One region of the Paenibacillus ottowii genome, then DNA from elsewhere that is predicted to be linked to it. Evidence: riboswitches for the same ligand, from Rfam matches in the RefSeq annotation. Region 1 holds a riboswitch; each other region holds the start of a gene.
The links. Region 1 has a riboswitch for cyclic di-AMP ahead of ACQQ6X_RS03915 (C40 family peptidase). Riboswitches for the same ligand answer to the same signal wherever they lie in the genome.
Positions count from the first base shown of each region.

Region 2: linked by a shared signal. The riboswitch ahead of ACQQ6X_RS10415 (hypothetical protein) and the one ahead of ACQQ6X_RS03915 (C40 family peptidase) in region 1 are both predicted to bind cyclic di-AMP.
Region 3: linked by a shared signal. The riboswitch ahead of ACQQ6X_RS22060 (3D domain-containing protein) and the one ahead of ACQQ6X_RS03915 (C40 family peptidase) in region 1 are both predicted to bind cyclic di-AMP.

Region 1 is NZ_CP191577.1:835,793-839,066, forward strand. Features, by position in the region: gene ACQQ6X_RS03905 (4a-hydroxytetrahydrobiopterin dehydratase) at 1-212, shown strand, start outside; gene ACQQ6X_RS03910 (GNAT family N-acetyltransferase) at 306-797, opposite strand; gene ACQQ6X_RS03915 (C40 family peptidase) at 1,100-1,600, opposite strand; cyclic di-AMP (ydaO/yuaA leader) riboswitch at 1,606-1,743, opposite strand; gene ACQQ6X_RS03920 (hypothetical protein) at 2,020-2,847, opposite strand; gene ACQQ6X_RS03925 (M1 family metallopeptidase) at 2,859-3,274, opposite strand, start outside.
Region 2 is NZ_CP191577.1:2,178,941-2,182,214, forward strand. Features, by position in the region: gene kdpA (potassium-transporting ATPase subunit KdpA) at 1-1,008, opposite strand, end outside; gene kdpF (K(+)-transporting ATPase subunit F) at 1,151-1,228, opposite strand; gene ACQQ6X_RS10415 (hypothetical protein) at 1,413-1,808, opposite strand; cyclic di-AMP (ydaO/yuaA leader) riboswitch at 1,922-2,093, opposite strand; gene ACQQ6X_RS10420 (glutathione peroxidase) at 2,558-3,043, shown strand; tRNA gene ACQQ6X_RS10425 (tRNA-Leu) at 3,190-3,272, opposite strand.
Region 3 is NZ_CP191577.1:4,727,982-4,731,255, reverse strand. Features, by position in the region: gene ACQQ6X_RS22065 (polysaccharide deacetylase family protein) at 55-861, shown strand; gene ACQQ6X_RS22060 (3D domain-containing protein) at 1,072-1,740, opposite strand; cyclic di-AMP (ydaO/yuaA leader) riboswitch at 1,747-1,914, opposite strand; gene ACQQ6X_RS22055 (amino acid ABC transporter ATP-binding protein) at 2,159-2,881, opposite strand; gene ACQQ6X_RS22050 (ABC transporter substrate-binding protein/permease) at 2,868-3,274, opposite strand, start outside.

The sequences.
Region 1 (3,274 bases):
ACAATTTTTCCAGTTTTATGAAAGGTATTGCATTCGTGGATGAAGTTGCCGCTATATCTGAGGCATTTAATCACCATCCATTTATTACGATTGATTACAAGACCGTGACTCTGCGTTTGACCTCTTGGGACGATGGCGGTATTATGGCTGTAGATATTAAAGAAGCTCAACAATATAATGAAGCTTTTGAAAAAATGCGCAGCGGTCATTAAGTTTGTAATGATCTGTCGTATATGCTAAGAGCGCCTTCGCTATACAACATCGCGGTTGTATAGCGAAGGCGCTTTTATTTATAAAGCCCAGTTCTAATGTTCAGGACGATATACCATACAATGGAACGGCTTTCTGCCATCTGGAGTCTGGCGCTCATAGGTATCTGTCAGCCCGAATCCAGCTGCCTTATAGGCTCGAATAGCCCGTTGATTCCAGGTGAGCACCTCTAGGTCAATCTCATTCTGCGGGTGGCGTCGTCTGGCTTCCTCGGCAATGGCCCGGACAAAGTCGGAGCCTGTGCCGTGTCCGCATCTTTCAGGACGCATTCCAAGACCCAGCCGGGTCACACCAACCATAGGAAAATATTGAGCAAATCCCGCAAGCTCATTCTTTGCGTCCAGTACGGCAACATATTGCTCCTGGCGAAGCGTAGGACTCCCAAATTCGACTTCAAGTGCCTTCATTTGTTCCCATGGAAGCCAGCCGTATATGTTGTAGGGGGGATCATAGCGCCACTCACAAATTTCAGCCGCTTGGTGCTCGTCCATCGGTACGATCCGGTAGTTGGATATTGAGGCAGGCACTTTTCCATTCCTCCTTTTGCGTACTTCAATCATTAACAACAGATTGTAGACAAGTTGTAGAGGAATGGCAAGCGTGTTTATTTCGTACCTAAGTCGGGTATACATTCAATAAGAAGGAATTTACCGTTCAATGCTCCCCCAGCGGTGACGGTAAAACCGACGATGTTCGCTAACACTGAAACCTTTTGAGGCGTAGGTTCGTCAGTATTGATAATCATAGCTGATGTAGTGGACATAAAAAAACCGCAAATCGATTCCGGCCAGAATCAAATTGCGGCTAGGGTTAGCTTGCTGTGCGGTGGTTATTCTACGTTGTCGTCATCAGGAATTTCTGAAGCTACAGAATGGTAAGCGTCTGTGCTCATAATTCTTTTTGCACCGACAAAACGGTTAGCGTAATAATTTTCGTTCAGTGAGCTAACTACTACACCACGCGAAGTCGAGGAGTGGGCGAATTTCCCTTCACCTACGAAGATACCTACATGGGATACGCCTCTTCCTGTGGTGTTGAAGAACACCAGGTCTCCTGGTCTCATTTCATCGCGGGATACAGAAGATCCCATTTTGAATTGTGATCCAGATTGATGCGGCAGTTTAATTCCCAGTTTGTTGAATACATACATTGTGAAGCCGGAGCAATCGAATCCCTCGAGTGTAGTGCCTCCGCTTCTGTAGCTCGTTCCTTTGGCATCTTGGATGACCTGGTCCATCTTGGAGTCTGCGAATGCACTGCCGCCACCGAAAGTAAAGGATGTAAAGGCAATGGCGAGACCCATGGCTGCGATCGTTAGCTTCTTCTTCAAAAAAAATATACCCCTTCCAATGCCTGCGAGGTTAGCTTAAGGATTCGGTAGAAGGTTCCCCTATGACCACTCTGTTGCGAGATCAATTCACCCAAACTGGTTCCCCCGCTTCCTAGGTGCCAGGAATTAGGCTTAACTTGAGATGTGCACCTTGGAGAGCAGTATTCACGACAACGATGTTTTTAAGATAAAGGTTACAATAAAGATTACAAAGTTGTTACTATCAGTTCACTGCGATTATTGTAACAAAGACAGCAGGCTTTGGCAAATGTTTCATCGCAAAAAGTTACAAAAAAAATCTGTTCCTAACACTGTAGGAACAGATTCTGTTAACAGTATTCAGTTATGTGTCGTGAGGACGGGGAAGAAAAAGTTTTTTTCGACAGCTGAAAATGCAGAAGATAGCATAAAGGGAGGGGTTAACCTCTGCTGGAGATATCGATATGCCATAGTCGGTACTGTGAACTGATATGCCACAGCCTGACCAGACTGGTAACAAAATGATACGATTGCTGGAGAATCAGCGCCAACATACCAGTCCAAATCATCGCCACGGTGCCAAATAGACCGAAGACCAGCAGCACACAAGCACTGAGCAGCAAGGATACGCCGACAGCGGGAAGAAGCTGGCGAAAGAAGGCGAGCAGGGACGATAGTATGGCGTGACCACTGACTGTGCCCAATTGCATATACAGGATGCACTGCCGAATGAACCACCCGTAAGCCATCCACCCAATGGCATAGGGCAACAAATGCAGCAGGTAAGAGGAAGATTGCAGCGTTCCTGCTACAATAGGGTAGAGTCTTGGTACCACCCAAAAGGCGGGGAGCAGCAGCAGACCCAACTCGATGATGTAATACAGCAGCGATGACATACCATGCCGTTTCATCCCTTTGAAAAAGGACAGGCTTTGCGGTTCAGTCGCATCGGTATGCAGGCTTTGATAGATGCCGGCTCTAATAAAGGGCGTGATCAATATACGCAATACGGTTGCTCCTAGTAGTATCCATAAATACACGTGCACTTCCCGGCTGTCCATCAAAGCGATCTGGCCCTCCATCCAAAACAAGGTCCTTCCCAACTCGTTTTGGCTCTGATCCGGATAACGAAGCAGCAGCGGGATGACAGCGGACTGCACCAGCCGATAGAGAAATACCCCCCACAGCAGACGATATAGAAATAAAATGATAACGATATAAAAGCGTATGCGCACCAGCGCCCAGCCTTCTTTTATAACAGTCCGCATCTATAAACACCTCACCATGACAGACTTCCAAGCAGTGTCTCCAACAGCTTGGTTACACCTATACTCCAACGGGTTTGTTGTTTTTCGTTCAATTCAGCCTTCAGGTTATTATTAATATGCTTATTCTCCAAGGCAATAGTGTATAGAGGATCGACGGCTACAGAGGACACGGGGGAGCTGCTTTTGAGTCGAAAGGTTGTACTTTTGCCTGTACCGTCCCAAGCCTTAAATATCGTTGTGCCATCCTTGAAGGTGAATTGAACAGGGATCTTAGGATAATCTGCTCCTTTTTTGCTGAGCGTCACGACTGCTTCATATCCACTCTCCAACTTGCGGTTCATAATGCGATCGACGGAGAAGTCCGCCATCTGGCCGTCATATACATACTGTTCAAAATAGTGGCTCCATGAGCGTCCAGTCACCCTCT
Region 2 (3,274 bases), 1.3 Mb from region 1:
GAATAATGCCGATTGTCCAATACCGAAACGAACCTCTTTCCCTTCCATGCTTCCCTGAGATGCATCCATCCCCAGTGTCTGGATTAACGGATTACCTGTCTTCTCCGACACATATGTAATGGATAGAAAAATAAGAAACAATACCATCATCGAACTGAAAATAATCCAGCCCTGCTTGCGATTACGGGCAAACAATCCAAAAGTATAAGGCAGCGAAGCAGGCATTACCCACATGGCCAGAATTTCCAGTACGTTCGTCCAAGGACTTGGATTTTCAAAAGGGTGCGCAGAATTAGCTCCAGCATAACCGCCCCCGTTCGTACCCAAATGCTTGATAGATTCCAGCGAAGCAATGGGTCCCATAGCAATCTGCTGCTGTGTACCGCTTAAAGTTGTAATATCCGCCGTAGATTGTAGCGTTTGCGGTACCTTTAGCCCTACCAGCACCAGCGTAAGCACAAAGGCAAGCGGCAGGAAAATCCGTATGATGGCTTTAATAAAATCTTGAAAAAAATTGCCCAGCCCTTCACCGCGCCGCGTCAAACCTCTCATAAAAGCCGCAGCAACCGACAACCCGGATGCAGCCGAAGTAAACATCATCATCGTGACAAATGCCATCTGTGTCAGATACGTAAGCCCGCTTTCACCGCTATAATGTTGGAGATTCGTATTGGTCATAAAGCTGATTACGGTATTAAAGGCCAATGATGCTTCCATATTACTGTTTCCAACCGGATTGCCCGGGAGTATCGCCTGCAAGCGCAATAGCAGGTAGCTGATCCCCACAAGCACCACATTGGTTGCAATGAAACTCATAGCATACGTGGTCCAACGCATGCTTTCCTGTTTCTTCAAGCCTACAGCCTTATAAATCAGCTTTTCCGTTCCACCAAAAATCCGATCCGTCCGATTCGGTTCATTTGAAAATACGTGATACATATAGGTACCCACCGGCTTTACCAAGAGCAGCAACATGACGATCACAATTCCAATTTGCAGTAGCTCCATCCTCTATTCCTCCTTAAAATGCTCCTGCATTTGGAACAACAGACCTGATTCAGACATCCATTGAGTGCACACGTTTGCGAAAATGACCCTCTGATGCTTCATTCTGGATCTGCTGTTCCCGCCTGCTCGATCCTATGATTGACTAGAACCTTTCAGGATTCAGGAGTGCGTAGATTAAATACACGAACACAACAATCGTGAGCCCTAGCACAACGATCATCCTTTTCGCCCTCCTTTTGAGGTCTGCACATCACACCAGCGTATAAACAGCAATATCACTCCATAACTCACAGCCATTACGAGCAGCATGTATAAATCCATCATGTTCCTATCCTCCGTATCGCTCCTCAGATTGTCATTTTTGATTCTGTCATAAAATCATAAAGCAGCTATGCTATAAGTGCTTATCCGTTCAGCAAGAAACCCACCTCTCCGTTCAATGTGTAGATCACATGGTCCGCTCCCAATCCCCGATAAACTCCTTGTGGATTACAGCCGTGCGTAATAACATAGATCGGTTCTGATGTTAGTGGCCGACATATTTGCAGGAAACGGCAAGTTAGATTCAAGCTGTTTTCGAACAAATACACACTACCAATTTCTTTCTTAGGAAAATTCCATTTTCCCGCTTGCATCGTATTGATGCGCACAATGTGCTCCACACCCATTTTTTTGAGCTGTCGTTCCTCCTGGGTGCTGTTTGTGAGAACTGCAAACGCCAATTTTTTGAACATAAGCAATTTCACAAAACTTCTGCCCGCTTCATTCGGTGCAGTGACAATAATTAACCGACCTTCCATCAGTAGCTCCTCTCCCGGTATAAAAAGACAACAAAAAGAAGCCGAAGGAAAAAGGCTTCCTCCGGCTTCATACATTCCATGATAAAATAAACCATGGCTGCACACGGCGGTTTGTTGCCTCTCCCTGTACGCTTACGAGGTTAGCTGTCGGATTCGGACGTGAGAGTCGCCCTATTTACGGCACTTGACCGGAAAATTCACCCCATGAGACACACGGCTTTCAAAGCCGTACATGCTCGTTGGTTCCCCCGCTTTTGCAACTGCAAAATTCAGCGCTTTAGACAATTCGTTGTTGCTTCATTGTTGTTAATTTGAAATTACGTCTTGAATCATACACCCGTGCAAGGAAGACTGTAAAGCTCAACAGAGAGGCTATAAATCGGCCTTTAGAGCATAGAAGATTAATAATAACGCTTACAACACATCTATGCTTCTCACATCTCTCCAAAGCTCTGTATTTCACCCCTTTTCAAAAATGACAGGCATGTCAATATTGGCGTAGGGTGAGGCATGATTGCTCCTTAATTGTAAAAAGGAAAGAAAATACGCTATATGTACCAGATAATTACCGATTAAACCCGTTTTTATGAGAAAGAACTCCTCAATTAGCCCCATTTGAAGCGCAATTTACCGTTTTGAACAAAAGATGATTTTACAATAGTTCAATGCGTGTATACTCTTCCTAGCTTGCAACCCTTTCTTAAGTTGTTTACAATTTAATTGTAGATTATTGAACGAGGAGGAATAGCATGAGCGTATATGAATATAATGCGCAGACCCTGCAAGGAGCGCAAATTCCTATATCCACATATGAAGGGAAAGTTCTTCTTATCGTGAATACTGCCAGCAAATGTGGGTTAACCCCCCAATATAAAGCACTACAAGAGCTATACGACCAGTATCATGAACAGGGGCTCGAAATTTTGGGATTTCCCAGCAACCAGTTTGCCAAACAAGAGCCGGGTTCCAGCGAGGAGATCTCCGAGTTTTGCCAACTCAATTATGGTGTGACCTTTCCGATGTTCGCCAAAACAGATGTCAATGGTGATCAAGCTCACCCTTTATTTCGTTACCTGACCCACACTGCTCCGGGCGTATTGGGCTCTAAAGCAATCAAATGGAATTTTACTAAATTCTTAATTACACGAAAAGGTAACGTATTTAAGCGTTATGCGCCGCAAACCACTCCAGATAAGCTTGCAGGAGATATTGAAAAGCTTTTGCAGGAAAACTGACAATCTTTCTTCGTTACAGTTAACGAGCGATCCGTTGTCATAGGGTCGCTTCTGTGGCGAGATGTATAAAAAAAGTTAACAAAAAAAAAAGCACCCCTTCACGTAAAACGTGTCAGGATGCTTTTTCAACTAAGTATTGCACATAATGCGGTCGAGAGGACTCGAACCTCCACGGGCGTACGCCCACTACCCCCTCAAGATAGCGTGTCTGCCATTCCACCACGACCGCAT
Region 3 (3,274 bases), 1.7 Mb from region 1:
ACATAATAGCTGAGAGCACCACTAGGTACCACTGCACGGAAAGGGGGAATATAAATGCGGTACAGGAGAGCTTTGCCGTGTTTAGCGCTGTTACTAGCATTTTCAAGTTTTCCCGTATACGCGGACACGCCTCCCTATATTGGAACGCCCCATCCCAAGGAAGCTGCTGCCGCTACTACTGAACATCCAAGAAAAGATCGAGCTGCTCCAACCTTAGCGGTGCTGCGAAAAAAGCATGCGGACATTTTTAAAATGTGCGGCCCGCACACCCGCCAAATTGCCTTAACCTTTGATGATGTGCCCGATTCAAGGTATACGCCGCAGGTTTTGGACGTATTACACGCAAACGGCATCAAAGCTACTTTTTTTATCGTCGGTCATCGTGCTGAAAAACATCCGGGGATCATACGCCGTATCATCCGTGAGGGTCATGCTATAGGAAACCATTCCTATACTCATCCGGATTTCAGGAAGGCCACCCCCGAACGATTCCGCTACCAGATTACAAAAACAGAACGCATTTTAGAAGCGAGCGCAGGCTTCCGACCTAGGTTGATACGACCACCCTATGGTGAAATCACGGAGCCTCAAATCCAGTGGGCACGTCGTCATGGATACATGATTGTCAATTGGAATGTGGATTCTCTAGACTGGAAGGGATTAAGCAAAACACAAATTCAACGTAACGTAATCCCGGCTACCGGGCCTGGTTCCATTATTTTAATGCATGCAGGTGGAGGCCAAAGTTCTAATTTGCAAGGTACTGTCCAAGCCTTGCCAGGCCTAATCCACTCTCTAAAAGCTAAGGGCTACAAATTCGTCACAGTCCCCCGGCTGCTTCACACACCGGAACGACAATAAGAGTATGCTAAGCTTCGACGATAAACTCCAACTACGTAAAAATGCTGTCTTGACGAGCAGAATATTTCTGCTTGTAAGACAGCATTTTTTAGCGATAAGCAACTGGCCATGATAAAATATCATCCCAGTTACGAATTTTATGTTATACGACACAATAATAAGTTTACATAATACTTATTATGTTATTCAAAACACTTCTAGGGCAGAATGTTATTTATCAATGACGTACAGTTTCACATCTTGAAAACCGAAGTCGTTTACGAATGATTTATTGCCAGGGATAAAGATATCAATCCGCTTCCCGGTAATGGCGCTGCCCTGATCACGGGCCACGGCCACAAAAGAATGGTCCGGCAAGCCGGGATGGGAATAGCCTGTAACAAGTACCTTGGTTCCCATCGGAATGACTCTCGGGTCTACCGCAATAGTACCTAGCTTAAGCGGATTACCATAGTAATCAACTGCACCCCATTTGCCGTTTTCATCGGTTGCGGCAGAATATGCCGTTGCTTTAACATCAACCACTTTACTATAATTGAATGTCTTACCCCATGCTTCAATTGTTGGCTTCTCATTCGCTGTTGCTTTTTCCGTAAGAAGCTGTGGCTTCGAATCCGAAGCCGCCTCCACACTTTTTTCGTCTGGCACTTTAATCTGCAGACCTGCGTATATGTTGTTGGACGCAATATTCGGGTTAGCCTTCGTCAATTCATCAACTGATACTCCATAACGTTGGGCAAGCAAAAAGAAGGTATCGCCTTCTTTAGCAGTATGAAGCGAAGCAGCATCTGCTACTCCAGTTGTCTGTGCCAGCCCTGCAATTGCTGCGGCAAGCACCGCAAATTTCATAGCTTTTCCAATATGTTTTAAGCGTTTCAAAGATATGTACCTCCTCTGTTATGCCTGCGAGGTTAGCTGTCGGATTCGGGCTCAGGAGAAGCCCTATGCTGCGCAATTCACCCCTAGGTCATATTCCACACTTTTTATGATGTATTGGAATAATGGCCGTTATTACGTCCCCCGCACTTCCCATAGTTTGAGCCCAGCTCCTAAGTATTTATTATCATAAGTGCTGCCTCGGTAAGTTTTGGCTTACTGCATAATATCACAATTTTGTAACCTTATCTGCATGAAAATGTTGGGAACATTGAACATCATACTATACTCATTACAATTTTGTCATTAAGAATCCGTTTTTTGTTACGGAAATATGGAGATATGGTGACAAAAAGAGAAAAGCCCTCCGTGAACCATCGTCACGAGAAGGGCCTTGTCAATATTTTATAAAAGCATTTTCTTACAGTACTTTAGCAAGAAAGTCACGAGTACGATCATGGCTTGGAGTACCAAAAACTTGCTCTGGCGTGCCTTGCTCTATAATTTGCCCGTTGTCCATAAAGATGATCCGATCCCCTACCTCACGGGCAAAGCCCATTTCGTGCGTCACGATCACCATCGTCATGCCGCCTTCAGCGAGCTTCTTCATTACGTCTAGAACCTCTCCAACCATTTCAGGGTCCAGAGCAGAAGTAGGCTCATCGAACAGCATTACGTGCGGCTGCATGGCCAAGGCACGTGCTATCGCAATACGTTGCTTTTGGCCGCCGGATAACTGGTTCGGGTAGGTGTTCTTTTTATCCTCAAGACCTACGGTTCGCAGGAGTTCCAGCGCGATTTTTTCTGCTTCTTTCCCCGACTGCTTTTTCACCTGCGTTGGTGCAAGTGTCAAATTCTGCAATATCGTTTTGTGCGGAAACAGATTAAAATGCTGGAAAACCATTCCCATCTTCTCCCGGGTCGCATTAATGTTATGACCACGGGCAGTAATCGGCTCACCCTCAAACAAAATCTCCCCTTCTGTTGGCTGTTCCAACAGATTCAAACAACGCAAAAACGTACTTTTTCCCGAACCACTCGGTCCGATGATGACGACTACTTCACCCTTAGCGATATCTATATCAATGCCTTTTAAAATTTCATTTTTACCGAACGATTTACGCAGTTGTTTAACGGTGATCACTGGCTCTCAACTTCCTTTCCCATAAACCCAACAGCTTGGATAAGCTGAACGTCATTACAAAATAAATAGCGGCTGCGATTACGAACGGGCTTAATCCTTCATAGGTAATATTCTTAATGACCTGGGCTTGGTACATAATATCCACCATCCCAATGGTCGAAATAATAGATGATTCTTTAATGATGGTAATGAACTCATTACCAATAGCAGGCAATATAGATTTAAATGCTTGCGGTAAAATGACATGACGCATTGCTTTGCCTCGCCCCATCCCGAGCGAACGGGCAGCTTCCATCTGTCCACGGTCTACGGCCTGAATACCCGCACGGAAAATCTCAGCCAAATATGCCGAGCTATTCAGAGACAATGTGATCACACCCGACTGGAGTGGGG